DNA from 4 places in the Photobacterium minamisatsumaniensis genome. Region 2 is predicted to be linked to each of the others. Evidence: predicted binding sites of a transcription regulator. Region 2 holds the regulator's gene; each other region holds the start of a gene.
What was found. The regulator PurR, encoded in region 2, represses purine synthesis genes. The targets are predictions, from matches to a motif close to TNANGNAAACGTTTNCNTNA.
Positions count from the first base shown of each region.

Region 1 (3,582 bases), on a different contig from region 2:
CGCATCAAATGCCGCCATGTTTTCTGGCGCAATGGCCATTACATAGCGTTCTTGTGATTCGTTACACCAGATCTCTAGCGGGCTCATGCCTGGTTCATCGTTTGGTACATCACGTAGCTGGAATTTACCGCCACGCTCACCATCATCAACAAGCTCAGGTAATGCATTTGAGATACCGCCCGCGCCCACATCGTGGATAAAGGCGATTGGGTTATCGTCACCCATCTGCCAGCAACGGTCGATCACTTCCTGACAACGACGTTCCATTTCTGGGTTTTCACGTTGTACTGAAGCAAAATCAAGGTCTTCAGCCGATTGACCAGAAGCCATTGATGATGCTGCACCGCCGCCAAGACCGATGTTCATCGCAGGACCACCCAGTACGATCAGTTTCGCACCTACAGGGATCTCTTTCTTCTGAACGTGATCTGCACGGATATTACCCATACCACCAGCAATCATGATTGGCTTGTGGTAACCGCGTACTTCTTCGCCATTGTGTGACGTAACTTTCTCTTCGTAAGTACGGAAGTAACCAAGTAGGTTTGGACGACCAAATTCGTTGTTGAATGCCGCGCCACCCAGAGGGCCTTCAAGCATAATGTCTAACGCAGTAACGATACGGCCCGGCTTACCAAAGTCCGTTTCCCAAGGCTGTTCAAAACCAGGAACACGCAGGTTAGAAACCGTAAAGCCAACCAAACCCGCTTTTGGCTTACCACCAATACCCGTTGCGCCTTCATCACGGATTTCACCGCCTGAACCTGTTGATGCGCCCGGCCATGGTGAGATTGCCGTTGGGTGGTTATGCGTTTCTACTTTCATCAAGATATGTGCAGCTTCTTGATGGTAGTTATATTGACGAGATTCTGGGTTCGGGAAGAAACGACCCACTTCAGAGCCTTCCATTACTGCGGCATTATCTTTGTATGCAGACAGAACGTGCTCGTTATTTTTCTCGTAGGTGTTTTTGATCATCTTAAACAGTGACTTTTCTTGATCAACACCGTCGATCGTCCAGTCAGCATTAAAGATTTTATGACGACAGTGCTCTGAGTTCGCTTGAGCAAACATCATCAGTTCGATGTCATTCGGATTGCGACCCAGTTTAGTGAAGTTTTCCACTAAGTAGTCAATTTCGTCTTCTGCTAATGCCAAACCCAGTGTTACGTTTGCTTCTTCTAGGGCTTTGCGGCCACCAGCCAGAATATCAACCGATTTCACAGGTGCAGGTTCAGCTTGAACGAACAAGGCTTGTGCTGCTTCAAACTCACCGAAAACCACTTCCATCATACGGTCGTGGATCAGGCCTTTTAGCTCTTCAATGTGTTCATTCGTTAGTGTTGCCGTAGTTTCTACGTAATACGCTGTACCGCGTTCTAAGCGATTAACATTGCTTAAACCACAGTTGCGGGCGATATCAGTTGATTTAGAAGACCATGGCGAGATAGTTCCCGGACGAGGCGTAACCAGTAGCAGCAAGCCAGTCGGCTCGTGCTCTGCAATCGTTGGACCGTAGGTTAGCAGGCTCGCAAGCTTACTTTGCTCGTCAGCATTCAGCGGTGCTGATACATCAGCAAAGTGCATAAACTCAGCATAAATGCCTGACACAGGCAGATCTAATTCGCGGCAACGCTCTAGTAGCTTATTAACGCGAAACTCAGATAGTGCGGGTGAACCACGCAAAATTTCCATGTGCGAACGTCTCTCGATTAGCAGTTGAATGAAGGTGATATTGGCCTAACCCCCAGCACTATTCTGGGATAATTACGTCAATCTCACCTCGCTTTACAAAATATTCAAAGGCGATGTGCTCATGATGTGGCGTAGTATAAGGGAAAAAAATTTGTGACGTAACACCTGACGCAACCGTTTGCGTGTTTTTTTTTCAATTGTTCGAAAAAAACTGATAATTTGCCGATAACTTTGCGGATCCGCTGAGCTTTGGTATAAAGAACACCCTACTATTACGTGAGCATAGTTTGTTGAGCATTAACCGACCGATTATTCAGCTACAGCGTTTTACCGCTGTACTCTTTAGCCTACTGTTATTGAGTGGCTGTCTCTGGCAAGAAGAACCTCGCACCGATCTTGAGCGTATACGTGAAGATGGTGTACTTCGTGTCGGAACACTCAATAATCAACTCTCTTATTATATTGGCAGTGAAGGTCCAACCGGCCTTGATTACGAAATTGCTCGCCTTTTTGCCGAGAAGCTCGGCGTAAAGCTTGAAATGAAGCCTATGTTCACCTTATCTCGGCTTTTTCCTGCCCTTGAGCGTAATGAGGTCGATCTGCTCGCAGCAGGCTTAACCATGACCGATGAGCGCTTAGCAAATTTTCGAGCTGCACCAGCTTATTATTATGCCAGTCAAAAAGTCGTGTATAAAAAAGGCCAATGGCGCCCTAGAAGCCTGAGTGATCTTGCGCAGAATAAAGGTAGCTTTACCATTGTCAAAGGCTCAAGTTACGAACTCACACTGCAAGCACTTAAACAGCAATACCCAACATTAGAATGGAATGCCGTTGAAGAAACCGATAATGATGAATTACTACGTCAAGTTGCAGCGGGCGAATTAGACTATACGATGGCTGATTCTGTTGAAGTCGCTCTCAACCAGCGTATTAATCCTGATGTTACGACAGCCCTTGAGCTTACAGAAGATGAACCCATTGCTTGGTTTATCAATCAAACCAACGATGACAGCTTATATGGCTTGCTCATTGAATTCTTTGGTGAGATCCAACAAAGCGGTGAACTCGCGAAGCTTGAAGAAAAATACTTAGGCCATGTCGACTCGTTTGATTACGTTGATACCCGCGCTTTCTTACGCGCTCTTGAGAGTACGCTTCCCCAGTGGCAAGGGCTCTTTAAACAATATGCTAACGAATTTGACTGGCGCTTAATCGCGGCGCTGTCGTATCAAGAATCACACTGGAACCCTCGAGCCGTTTCGCCAACAGGGGTGCGCGGCATGATGATGTTAACCCTCCCGACAGCGAAATCAGTAGGAGTACAAAATCGTCTTGACCCAGAGCAAAGTATTCGTGGCGGTGCGCTATACCTACGCAAGATGATCAACCGTATTCCTGACAGCGTAGAAGAACATGAAAAAGTCTGGTTTGCCCTTGCTTCATACAACGTTGGCTTTGGCCACCTGATGGATGCTAGACGCTTAACCAAAACACAAGGCGGCAACCCTGACGCATGGAGTGATGTTAAGCAACGTTTACCATTACTACGACAGCGCCAGTATTACCAGCACACTCGCTATGGCTATGCACGCGGTGATGAGGCACTCAATTATGTTGAGAATATCCGTCGCTATTACCAAAGCATTGTGGGCTATGAACAAACACATAGCCAAAGCCCTCAGCAAGACGAAATTGCGCTCATTGATGGCCTGCACACCATTACGCCGCCCGCAACATCAACGGCACAAAGTACGCTCGCAGAAGGTGATAGCACCATAGAGCAGAATAGCGCACCAGTAAAAACCGCCAGCCAGTAATACGCGGTGATATACCGAAAAAATGATATACAGAAACAAGTGATATACAGATACAGAAAAAGGGCCAAAG
Region 1 covers NZ_JAKJSI010000012.1:156,988-160,569, forward strand. The annotation lists gene purL (phosphoribosylformylglycinamidine synthase) at 1-1,695, opposite strand, end outside; gene mltF (membrane-bound lytic murein transglycosylase MltF) at 1,992-3,512, shown strand.
Region 1: purL (phosphoribosylformylglycinamidine synthase) is a predicted target of PurR. The motif match lies at 1,862-1,881, and genes of this name have one in related genera.

Region 2 (3,582 bases):
GTCCGGGAAAAGGTTTGGTACAGTTCATAATGACCTCCGAAAATATATGCTGTTATTTTACGGTCTTTATAAAGTAATGAAAGCTTGTTGAGTGTTTTGTAAACAGCTTTGTGAGGCAATTCAATCTTTCAGATATACTGACAATTAATTGTCATTCATGGGGTGTACGAAGCAAACTGAACGTGCGGTCAAAGCCTGACCATGCTATCGAGGAGAATAATGGTGCTGAGGCATAATAGTGAGCAAGGAACACTCGAAATGATGCATTAACAAGAGGCATATCACCTCTTGTTAATGGTACTAAGCGGGGTTAACTAAGCTTTGAAAGCAGCTCTGAGCGACGTTCTTGCGGAATAACTGACCAATGCTGGCCACTAATTGCACCTTCTAATGCCCATAAAAGATCAATGCTTACAGTGCCTTGATGGGTATCTTGTAATGCCCTAAAAGCGTTAATCGAACCCGCTTCAAATAATGCATCGACACTGATAATCCCTGCTTTTTTTAGCATGCGTTCGTTTGCGAGTCGTAAGTTAGGTAGATCTTTTATACGTTCTGGTCCTGCCTTACTTTTTGTTTCTTTGTCTTCTTTTGCCGCTTCAAGAGAGCGCTTAGCTTGGCTAAGTATTTTAGTTGTGTCTTCCCACCATTCATCTGGAATTGCAAAATGCTTGGTAACAACAGGAAATCCACGTTTCTTATAAATATATGGCTTTAAGCCTGCCTGTTTAAAATCTTGTTCGTTTTCAGCGTTGGCACGAAGATGAAGTTTGTCGTTAACAACGAGTGCAAACATTGTTTCACCTGCGAATATGCCAAATCCGCCAAACATCGAGCGTGATTTTACGTTGTTGAAACAACTAAACAGTCGTAATGAATTTTTAAGTACTGGTTTGTCCATGCTTCTTCTCGGTGAAAAAAATCTAGGGTCACCTAACAACAGAGCGAGGATTTCAGATTAGCAAAATTAACAAAAGAGTAATGTCAGAATCATGTAAAATATGACGCCTGATCACTATTGCTATATCCATCGGCAACCCCGCTACCTTAAGTCGAACTAGTTATTGAAAACTATAGACTCTTAGGCCGGAAGCTTTGCGTCCCAATCTTTCGAAAGGTTTGCCTTGTTCGTGACTGTTTAAGAATATCGCAGAAGCAAAATTTGAACCTGCTCCCACTTTTAATAGCGTGACCTTGCTCCCATAAATTATTTTATCTTGTCTTTATTTAATTATAAAAAGTGCCAAAAGTTGAGTGAATATTCTAATTAGGCATGCTATAAGCACAAAAAAACGGAGGGGGAAGCCTCCGTTCTTATCGTCATCAATCCGCTTGTTATGAATTGGTGTTTCGGTTTATCACTGATTTTCTAATCACAAGCTCTGGTATCATTTCAAATATACGGTGCTCATGATCTTTATCTTTCACTCGTTCTAACAGGATTTCGATAGCTGTTTTACCAAGGCGGCGCTTGGGCTGGTGAATCGTGGTTAGGGGTGGTGAAAAGTATGGTGCTAAATCAATATTGTCGTAGCCGATAATTGAAATATCTTCAGGTACACGAATACCAGCTTGTGAAAATGTACTGATCATGCCCATCGCCATGATGTCATTGAAGCAAAAAATCGCCGTTGGACGTTTGTCCATTGCAATGAACTTTTCAGCGGCTTCAACTGCCGATTCACATTCAAAGTCACCTTCGAGTACCCAATCTGGGTGTACTTCGAGATCGGCTTCAGACATGGCTTTTTTAAAGCCTTTTAATCGTTCGCGACAAGCAGCTTTATCACTGTGGCCGGTTAAGCAACCGATAGCTTGATGCCCATGTTCAATAAAGAACTTAGTCGCGACATAGCCGCCTAACTCAGCATTATCTTGAATTTTATCTGTGTGAGGACTCTCTGGGCCCCAATCCATGACAACCATAGGCAAATCTTTTTGGCGCTCTAATAGACCGAGTAGGTTTTCATCCAAGTCTGAGCACATGACCAACAAACCATCAACGCGCTTTTCAGCCAGCATGCGTAAATAATCACGTTGCTTCTCAAGGTTACCTTCAGTGTTGCACAAGATAAGTGTGTAACCAGCGCCGTAACAGTACTCTTCAACACCGTGTACGACTTCAGCAAAGAAAGGGTTGGTCGATTTTGTAACCAACATGCCAATAGTACGGGTTGTGTTGCATTTTAAACTACGCGCTACAGCACTCGGAGCGTAGTTTAGCTCGTCAACTGCAGACAGTACTTTTTTTTGCGTCGCTTCTGCGACAAATCGCGTTTTGTTAATCACGTGAGAGACGGTGGTTGTAGAGACACCAGCCATACGTGCAACATCTTTAATCGTTGCCATATTTATTCTTCTAATAATAAGGGTCAAAAGACCTAGGTAATTTTAAGCTTTACTCAATAGAGTAGTGCACTGGCTATACGTTCAATACAGTTCACTGTTCTGTTGAGTACAGATAACAGAAACGACAAAAGGCCGCGACACGAATGGGCGGCTTCGTTTCTTTTCAGTATTCACGTTTATTGCGATTTAGGCTTTGCAATTGTTGCATAGTGTAATCGCTTGCGCTCTCATTTTACTCAGTGTAGCAAAGAGTGCAATGTTTCTTGCCTTAATAAATTAGGATTACTGGTGAATTGGATAGGTTTGATTGATTAATGGTCAACCATAAATCTAGCGAATAATTCCAAGAAACCAATAAAGATAGGTTTATAAAGCCTTTTTAGTTTGATTAAGAAGGCTTTAAAGGAAAAAGAGAAGGTATAAAAAAGAGATGTTTTTATTTTTTTTAACAACAACTTCCTGTTAAATGGCCAGTTCGAACTTTGACTGGTGTTCTTCAATTTCATGGCTGGATGTTGCAAGCACAATAGGATAATTATCGATCGGGTGGTGTGTAATGCAAACAGGCCAACCATAAACGCGTTCGATCGTTTTCGCTGTTAAAGCGTCCTTCGGACAACCATCAGCTTGAATTTTTCCCTCATTAAGAATGACTAAACGGTCTGCATATTGCGCTGCTAAGTTTAAATCGTGAATCACTATGATCACCGCAGCCCCAGACTTCGCTAACGACTTTGCGACTTGAAGGGTTTTATGTTGATGCGCTAAATCGAGTGCTGATGTTGGCTCATCAAGCATCAGAATACACTGCTCACCAGCGCGACTGAGTTGAGTCAGTACCCGTGCAAAGTGCACGCGCTGTTTTTCTCCTCCAGAGAGCGTAGGGTATAGGCGACAACTCAAATTTGTGACATCGACTTGAGCCATTTTTTCTTTAGCAATACTTACCGTTTCCCGATTGGTCAGCGCTAAGGGGAGACCACCCAGCTCAACAACTTCTTGCGCGGTAAATGCGAAGGTTAGGTTACTATGCTGAGGCAACACACCAAGGTGTTTTGCGAGTTCAGCTGGTGGCCAAGTGGCACGGTTTTTACCAAAAAAGGAAACATGGCCTGTAGATTCTTGTTCACCACATAATACTTTCAAGAGGGTGCTTTTACCTGCACCGTTAGGACCTAGCAAGGCGGTAAGTTCACCACTTTTGATCTGAATAGCTAAATCATCAAGGAGTAC
Region 2 covers NZ_JAKJSI010000067.1:16,524-20,105, forward strand. The annotation lists gene L4D78_RS26715 (hypothetical protein) at 1-28, opposite strand, end outside; gene L4D78_RS26720 (TfoX/Sxy family DNA transformation protein) at 311-901, opposite strand; cyclic di-GMP riboswitch class I at 1,030-1,134, opposite strand; gene purR (HTH-type transcriptional repressor PurR) at 1,336-2,349, opposite strand; gene L4D78_RS26730 (heme ABC transporter ATP-binding protein) at 2,812-3,582, opposite strand, start outside.

Region 3 (3,582 bases), on a different contig from region 2:
TGTATTGTAAACGAAGTGAACAAGAGCGAGCAGTAATTAACCTTGATCGTCAAGGTGTTGAGTGCTATTACCCTCAGGTTACTGTGCAAAAAATTGTGCGAGGAAAGCGAGTCGAAACCTATGAACCACTTTTCCCTAGCTATATGTTTGTTTATTTTGATCCCGAAGATATAAGTTACACCACGGTGCGTTCTACCCGTGGAGTGGCAGACTTTATTCGCCAGGGAGCGAAACCGCAGACGGTACTGCCAGATTTAATTTATGGGCTAATGGTTAATGAAGACTCTGAAGAGCACCAAGCTAAGCTTTCCAGTCTACCTCGTCCTGGTGAAAGCTTGAAGTTAAGCCAGGGGCAATTTAAAGGTATTGATGCAATATACCAAGAGCCTGATGGTGAAAAACGTTCATTCATGTTGATAAACTTGCTGGGTAAGCGGGTTAAAGTGAGCGTTCAGAATGAAGATATTGTTAAAAAATAATTGAAATGGAATATTACATGTCAAAAGCTTCCCCAGTCCGCAAGGCCGTGATCCCTGTTGCAGGCCTTGGTACTCGAATGTTACCTGCGACAAAAGCTATCCCGAAAGAGATGCTACCTATCGTCGATAAGCCTCTTATTCAATATGTGGTCAATGAGTGTGTTGCTGCGGGGATCAAAGAAATCGTTCTGGTGACCCATTCATCAAAGAACTCGATTGAAAACCACTTTGATACCTCTTTTGAGCTTGAAGCGACACTTGAAAAACGTGTTAAGCGTCAACTGCTCGATGAAGTACAAAAAATTTGCCCTAAAGACGTGACCATCATGCATGTACGTCAAGGTCAAGCCAAGGGGCTAGGGCATGCTGTGCTGTGTGCTCACCCTTTGATTGGTGATGAACCTTTTGCGGTTGTATTACCTGACGTGATCCTCGATGACGTTGCCAGTGATTTACGCAAAGAAAACATGGCCGCGATGGTTGCATCATTTAATGATACGAACATTAGTCAGGTGATGGTCGAGCCTGTACCTATGTCTGAAGTATCAAACTATGGTGTGGCTGATATTGCAGGTGTTGAACTGAATGCGGGTGAAACTACGGCAATGAGTAAAGTGGTTGAGAAGCCCGATTTAGACGATGCACCGTCAAACTTGGCGATTGTCGGTCGATATATTTTACCAGCTGAGATTTGGGGCCTACTTGCCCGTACACCTGTTGGTGCTGGCGATGAAATCCAGTTAACCGATGCGATTGATATGTTGATGGAATCACAGCAGGTCAATGCTTTCCATATGTCAGGTAAAAGCCATGACTGCGGGAGCAAGTTAGGGTATATGCAGGCATTCGTTGAATACGGCATGCGCCATGAAAGCTTAGGTGAGGAATTTACTGCTTTCTTGAAAGAGATGGTAAATAACACTCGTCGTTAAGCCGCATTACTTGGCGTTAGAAAGCAAAAGCGAGAGACAAGTCTCTCGCTTTTTATTACCTGTAAGGTTACTTCGCGCGTCTAGTTACTCTGAATGGTATTGCTCACAGGCATGCAGTGTATTTTCAATCAATGTTGCTACTGTCATTGGGCCAACGCCACCAGGAACCGGAGTTATGTGACGCGCATTTTCTCTTGCAACATCATATTCAACATCACCCGCTAACTTGCCATTATCTAAGCGGTTAATACCCACATCAATGATAGTTGCCCCTTTCTTAACCCAGTGGCCTGGAATAAAATTAGGTTTACCGACAGCAACAACCAAAATGTCAGCTTGGCGTACATGGCTTTCAAGATCTTTAGTAAAGCGGTGACAGGTCGTTGTGGTTGCACCCGCGAGCAATAACTCTAATGTCATTGGTCTGCCAACAATATTCGACGCACCTACAACGACCGCATGCTTACCACGTACTTCTATATTGTATCGCTCAAGTAACGTGATAATCCCTTTTGGTGTACAAGATCGTAGTTTGGGAATACGTTGGCATAAACGGCCGACATTGTAAGGGTGGAAGCCATCGACGTCTTTCTCTGGACTGATATGCTCAAGCACCTTGGTACTGTCTATACCGGCAGGTAATGGCAGCTGAACCAAAATACCATCAATGTTCTGGTCTTGATTGAGCTCTTCGATCAAAGCGAGCAGTTCTGTTTCTGTTGCCGATGCTGGAAGATCGAATGATTTAGAAACAAACCCGACTTCATCACATGCTTTTCGTTTACTGCCAACATAGATTTGTGATGCTGGATCTTGACCAACTAATACTACGGCTAACCCCGGAGCACGTAAGCCTGCTTCAACGCGTGCCTTAACGCGTGCCTTAACTTCTTGACGAACTGTTTGAGAGATAAGTTTTCCATCAATAATTTGAGCGGCCATGTTTATCCTTTGGGTTGAATGGGTGAGCAATAACCAGCGTGCTGTTTATGCTTTGTGTATCTTGTTAAAGATGACTCAGTATCTGGTTTATTAAAACGCAGTTATTGTCGCAAAAAATGTGAACAAGATCTACAGCGCAAACGTTTGCCTCGGTGTTTTCGTTAAATCTTTGTTTGTGGATGCGTGTTGTTTAATCTTTTGTTGTTTGTAGGGAAGCGAAATGAAGATCTCTTAACAAGCACAGTGGAACTTTTATGATGTAGAGCGTGGTCGTTCCATTTATCAGCGGTTTGTCTTTTGTTTGAACGCTTGGTTGCAAACGTACGAAAAATAGAGGGAAAAGCATTGACGTTAATAATCAGCGACGTATAATCCCGTCCCGTAGCCTAGCGCTACAATGATGCGCCCTTAGCTCAGCTGGATAGAGCACGTCCCTTCTAAGGATGTGGTCGCAGGTTCGAATCCTGCAGGGCGTGCCATTTCCCTCGTTTTAAATTACCGTACCATTCTCCCTGTGTTATTACCTAGTTCACCAGTTCCACCTGGGTGTTGTTTCACTTTTCCTGCTATTTCCTGAACAAGTAGCTCTTTTAATGCTAATAATTCACGCTCGTTTGTGGGTTGCCATGATGCAATAACCTTGGCTTTATTCCTTTTCATCGCTATATCCTTTTATTTTATGAGGGATCCTGAGATAAATAATACGTTATGCCCATTTTTCTTATGTGCACCGTGTTGCTCATTTAGAATGTTTTGGAATAATTTTGATCCTGAGTATGTATTCTTTCTTTCCTTTTTAGATCTTGTATCGGAAATAATCGAAATGTTGATGATTATTTAGACAGCAAGGTGTTCAATGAACCTGCTAGAAGCGATATTTGGTTGTGGTAAATAGCCCTGAGGGTGATTGATTCACTGGATTAAAAAGCACCAATGGGGACAGAGTTTCTGGAAATAAAAGAGGCTATTGTCAAAAAACAGCAAAAGTGAAGGGCTTTTTTGGGTTTTACCCTTGTAAATGGATTTTTTGCCCCTATCTTGTGTGAAAGGTTTGATTGCGGTGCGGCCACTCTGTCTCGACGGCAGGGTCATGGATCGCTATAATACCGCGTTTTTTAATTTCTGCTTCAGTGACTGTACCGTCAGCAGAAACAGAAATTATCAGAATTAAGGCGTTATGGTGTTGGCGTGGTTGTCAGCCATAACACGAAAGGATGCCACCGTCAGTA
Region 3 covers NZ_JAKJSI010000036.1:417-3,998, forward strand. The annotation lists gene rfaH (transcription/translation regulatory transformer protein RfaH) at 1-479, shown strand, start outside; gene galU (UTP--glucose-1-phosphate uridylyltransferase GalU) at 497-1,411, shown strand; gene folD (bifunctional methylenetetrahydrofolate dehydrogenase/methenyltetrahydrofolate cyclohydrolase FolD) at 1,496-2,353, opposite strand; tRNA gene L4D78_RS19005 (tRNA-Arg) at 2,756-2,832, shown strand; gene L4D78_RS19010 (hypothetical protein) at 2,849-3,013, opposite strand.
Region 3: folD (bifunctional methylenetetrahydrofolate dehydrogenase/methenyltetrahydrofolate cyclohydrolase FolD) is a predicted target of PurR. The motif match lies at 2,486-2,505, and genes of this name have one in related genera.

Region 4 (3,582 bases), on a different contig from region 2:
GGTACGTCGAGACTCGATTAAGTTATTCCGAATTTCATAATTCCGATGACCCAATATCGTTTATTCAATGACTCTCATAGAAAGAAAAGTTGAAGAACAGATTTTAATTGGTTTTTAGAAATAAAAACCAATTAGCAAAAAAGGATGCTTAGGCATCTTTTTTTGTATCTAAAGCTCTCCAAGCTCGTTATTTGAACGTTTTGGCTGAAATGCGAACTTGGGGTGGAGTGTGATGAGAAAACACCTTAGACGAGGCTCTGGGCGCTTTAATAGGCCTTCAAACTTGTCTGAAGTAGGGTGCTTTGGTATAACTCAGGTATAAGACAGTCAGTCACATAAAAGAGATAAGAATAAATGGATGCAGAATTTTGGCATAGCCGCTGGGCAGAAAACCGAATAGGTTTCCACCTTGATGACATCAACCCTGCTTTAACGAAGTATTGGTCACAGGTGAATGCGAACCGAGATGACGTTGTATTTGTCCCTATGTGTGGCAAATCGGTCGATCTTACATGGTTGGCTGAAAAGCATAACAAAGTGATTGGTGTTGAGCTGAGTGATATTGCTGTACGCACCTTTTTTACTGAGCATTTTTATACCCCAATGGTAACAACGCTTGGTAACCACCAAACCTTGTATGAATTTGATGAAATCAGTATTTACTGTGGCGACTTCTTTTCAACGCAAATAGATCCAGCCGATGTGGTTTATGACCGTGCAGCGTTGATTGCAATGCCTGAGTCAATGCGTAAATTGTATGTAGAAAAGCTTCTGTCGCTGGTGAAGCCGGGTGGGCGTATTTTATTGGTTACTCTCGATTACCCACAAAATGAAATGGATGGGCCTCCATTCTCTGTACCAAGTGTTGAAGTTGAAGCATTGTTTACCAACTGCAAGATCACCCATTTGGGGCGTTACGATGCTGATGAGACACACCCACGCCGTCAGCGTGGCCTTACTCGTTTTGCTGAAGAAGTGTGGCTGATTGAAGTTAACTAATGCCTTCTATGGTTTTAGGCGAGCTTATTTAGGACGGGTCAGAGTTAACAAAAAAGGAGCTATATTAGCTCCTTTTTTAATGTTTACGTATCAATAGTGACAGCGTCACAAATTAGAAGGTAACTTTTATATCCGCTGCGGCTGCAACTGAATCTTCAATTGCTTGTTCCACACTGTCACGGCGGGTTAAAGCAACACCTAAGCGACGTCGACCATTGATTTCAGGTTTTGCAAATAAGCGTACTTGCGTATTAGGGCGTGCAAGCGCAGCGGTTAAATTATCAAAACGAATATTGCTTGATACGCCTTCTGCAAGAACAACTGCTGATGCTGATGGGCCAAACTGATTAATCGAGTGAATAGGTAAGCCAAGGAAAGCGCGAACGTGAAGAGCAAACTCAGAGAGCTCTTGAGAGATAAGCGTTACCATACCAGTGTCATGTGGGCGAGGGGATACTTCACTGAATAGGACCTCATCGCCTTTCACGAATAGCTCAACACCAAATAGGCCATAGCCGCCTAACGCGTTAACGACCTTCTCGGCAACATCTTGTGCGGCCTTTAAAGCGGATTCAGACATTTGTTGTGGCTGCCATGACTCACGGTAATCACCATCTTCTTGTCGGTGACCTATTGGTGCACAGAAATGAATACCATCTACCGCTCTTACTGTAAGAAGCGTAATTTCATAGTCGAACTCGACAAAGCCTTCAACAATGACACGCCCAGCGCCAGCACGGCCACCTTCTTGTGCATACTGCCATGCAGTTTCAATGTCTGCAGGTGTTTTTATAACACTTTGACCTTTGCCCGATGAACTCATGATTGGCTTAACAACACAAGGTGTGCCAATGCGTTCAACAGAAGCTGCAAAGTCGTCAAACTGATCTGAGAATTCGTAAGGTGAGGTTGGGATAGATAGGTCTTCAGCGGCTAAGCGACGGATACCTTCACGATTCATGGTCAGTTTAGTGGCATTTGCTGTTGGTACGACATTTAGACCATCTCGCTCAAGCTCGACTAATGTCTCTGTTGCAATTGCTTCGATCTCAGGCACTACATAATGTGGCTTTTCAAGTTCAATAACATGTTTTAATGCTTCGCTGTCAAGCATATCAATGACATGGCTACGATGTGCAACTTGCATAGCTGGTGCGTTAGCGTAACGATCTATGGCAATAACTTCTAGACCAAGGCGTTGGCATTCAATCGCGACTTCTTTACCTAACTCACCAGAACCAAGAAGCAGCACACGTGTAGCATTTAGACTTGTTGCAGACCCTAACATCGAATTTCCTTACTGGGTGTAGTCAAATTACCTAGAATCATACAGTATTTTCGTACTCACGCAAACGTTTGCTATTTGTGGGGGAACAATCTTTTTCCCCGTTTTTTCATTGGTTAAGCACAATCATGATTAGCGAATAATTAAGCGGCACTTTACGCTTTTTTGCGTAAAAACCATTCGCATTCATCACTGACACTTCTATTAAACACCGTTCATAATTTGTCAAAGTTATGTCATATCTGCCTAGTCAGGCTCGAAATTTGGGAACTTTCTCGTTAAGTTACTACCAATTTCGTCTGAATAGAGCAGTAGTATCGTCATGAAAAAAGCGTTAATTGGCTTAGGTTTATTATGTGCATTACCAATACAGGCACAGGCTTCACAAGCTTTGGGTATGTTTTTTGGTAGCCCAATGTCTGGTATTCAGTATAAGCACCATGATTTACGTTTCTCATTGGGCATTGATGACTTTGGTTTGGCTTTCGATAAGACATTTAATTTAGGATCACTTACTAATGACCCTGGTATGAATAACTTGTATACATTCGTCGGTGCTCAGTATGTCGATAAGAAGCATAATAAGTTAGGTGTACGTGGCGGTGTTGGCTTTGAAGTACCAGTTAACAGTTTTGAGTTTTATGGCGAAGTGGGCCCAACGTTATATGTTGTTGAAGATGTCAATTTAGAGTTGGAAGGCCAATTAGGCTTTAGGTTTCGCTTCTAGTAACGCTAAGCGTTGTTATAGGTTGTTGTTATAGGTAACAGCGGCGCCGATATTTAATGGCAATCATTAATAGTGTCTATCAGGCTGTCATCGCCTGATAGACTAAAATATTATCCAGATTGGTATTACTCTTCTTTGATTAACCCTGCTTCTTCATAATATTGCTTTGCACCGTCATGCAAAGGTGCAGAGAGCCCATCTGTCGTCATTTCAGCTTTGTTTAAATGGGCAAAGGCAGGGTGTAATTTTTTAAATGTATCAAAGTCGGTAAATACAGATTTGACGACTTGATAAATAAGCTGCTTATCCACGGCGGCTGAAGACACAAATGTTGCCCCCACGCCAAATGTCTTCACATCGTTTTCTGACCCTTTGTACATGCCCCCCGGTACAGTTGCGACCCGATAGAAATCATTTTCATTGACCAGCTTGTCAACAACAGGACCAGCGACTTCCACTATTACGCTATCACAAGATGTTGTTGCTTCTTTAATTGCACCGCTAGGGTGGCCTACGGTATAAACCATGGCGTCGATTTTATTGTCGCAAAGTGCCTTCGATTGTTCAGAAG
Region 4 covers NZ_JAKJSI010000063.1:11,781-15,362, reverse strand. The annotation lists gene L4D78_RS26170 (hypothetical protein) at 1-40, shown strand, start outside; gene L4D78_RS26165 (thiopurine S-methyltransferase) at 355-999, shown strand; gene purT (formate-dependent phosphoribosylglycinamide formyltransferase) at 1,112-2,287, opposite strand; gene L4D78_RS26155 (hypothetical protein) at 2,607-3,011, shown strand; gene L4D78_RS26150 (TAXI family TRAP transporter solute-binding subunit) at 3,137-3,582, opposite strand, start outside.
Region 4: purT (formate-dependent phosphoribosylglycinamide formyltransferase) is a predicted target of PurR. The motif match lies at 2,344-2,363, and genes of this name have one in related genera.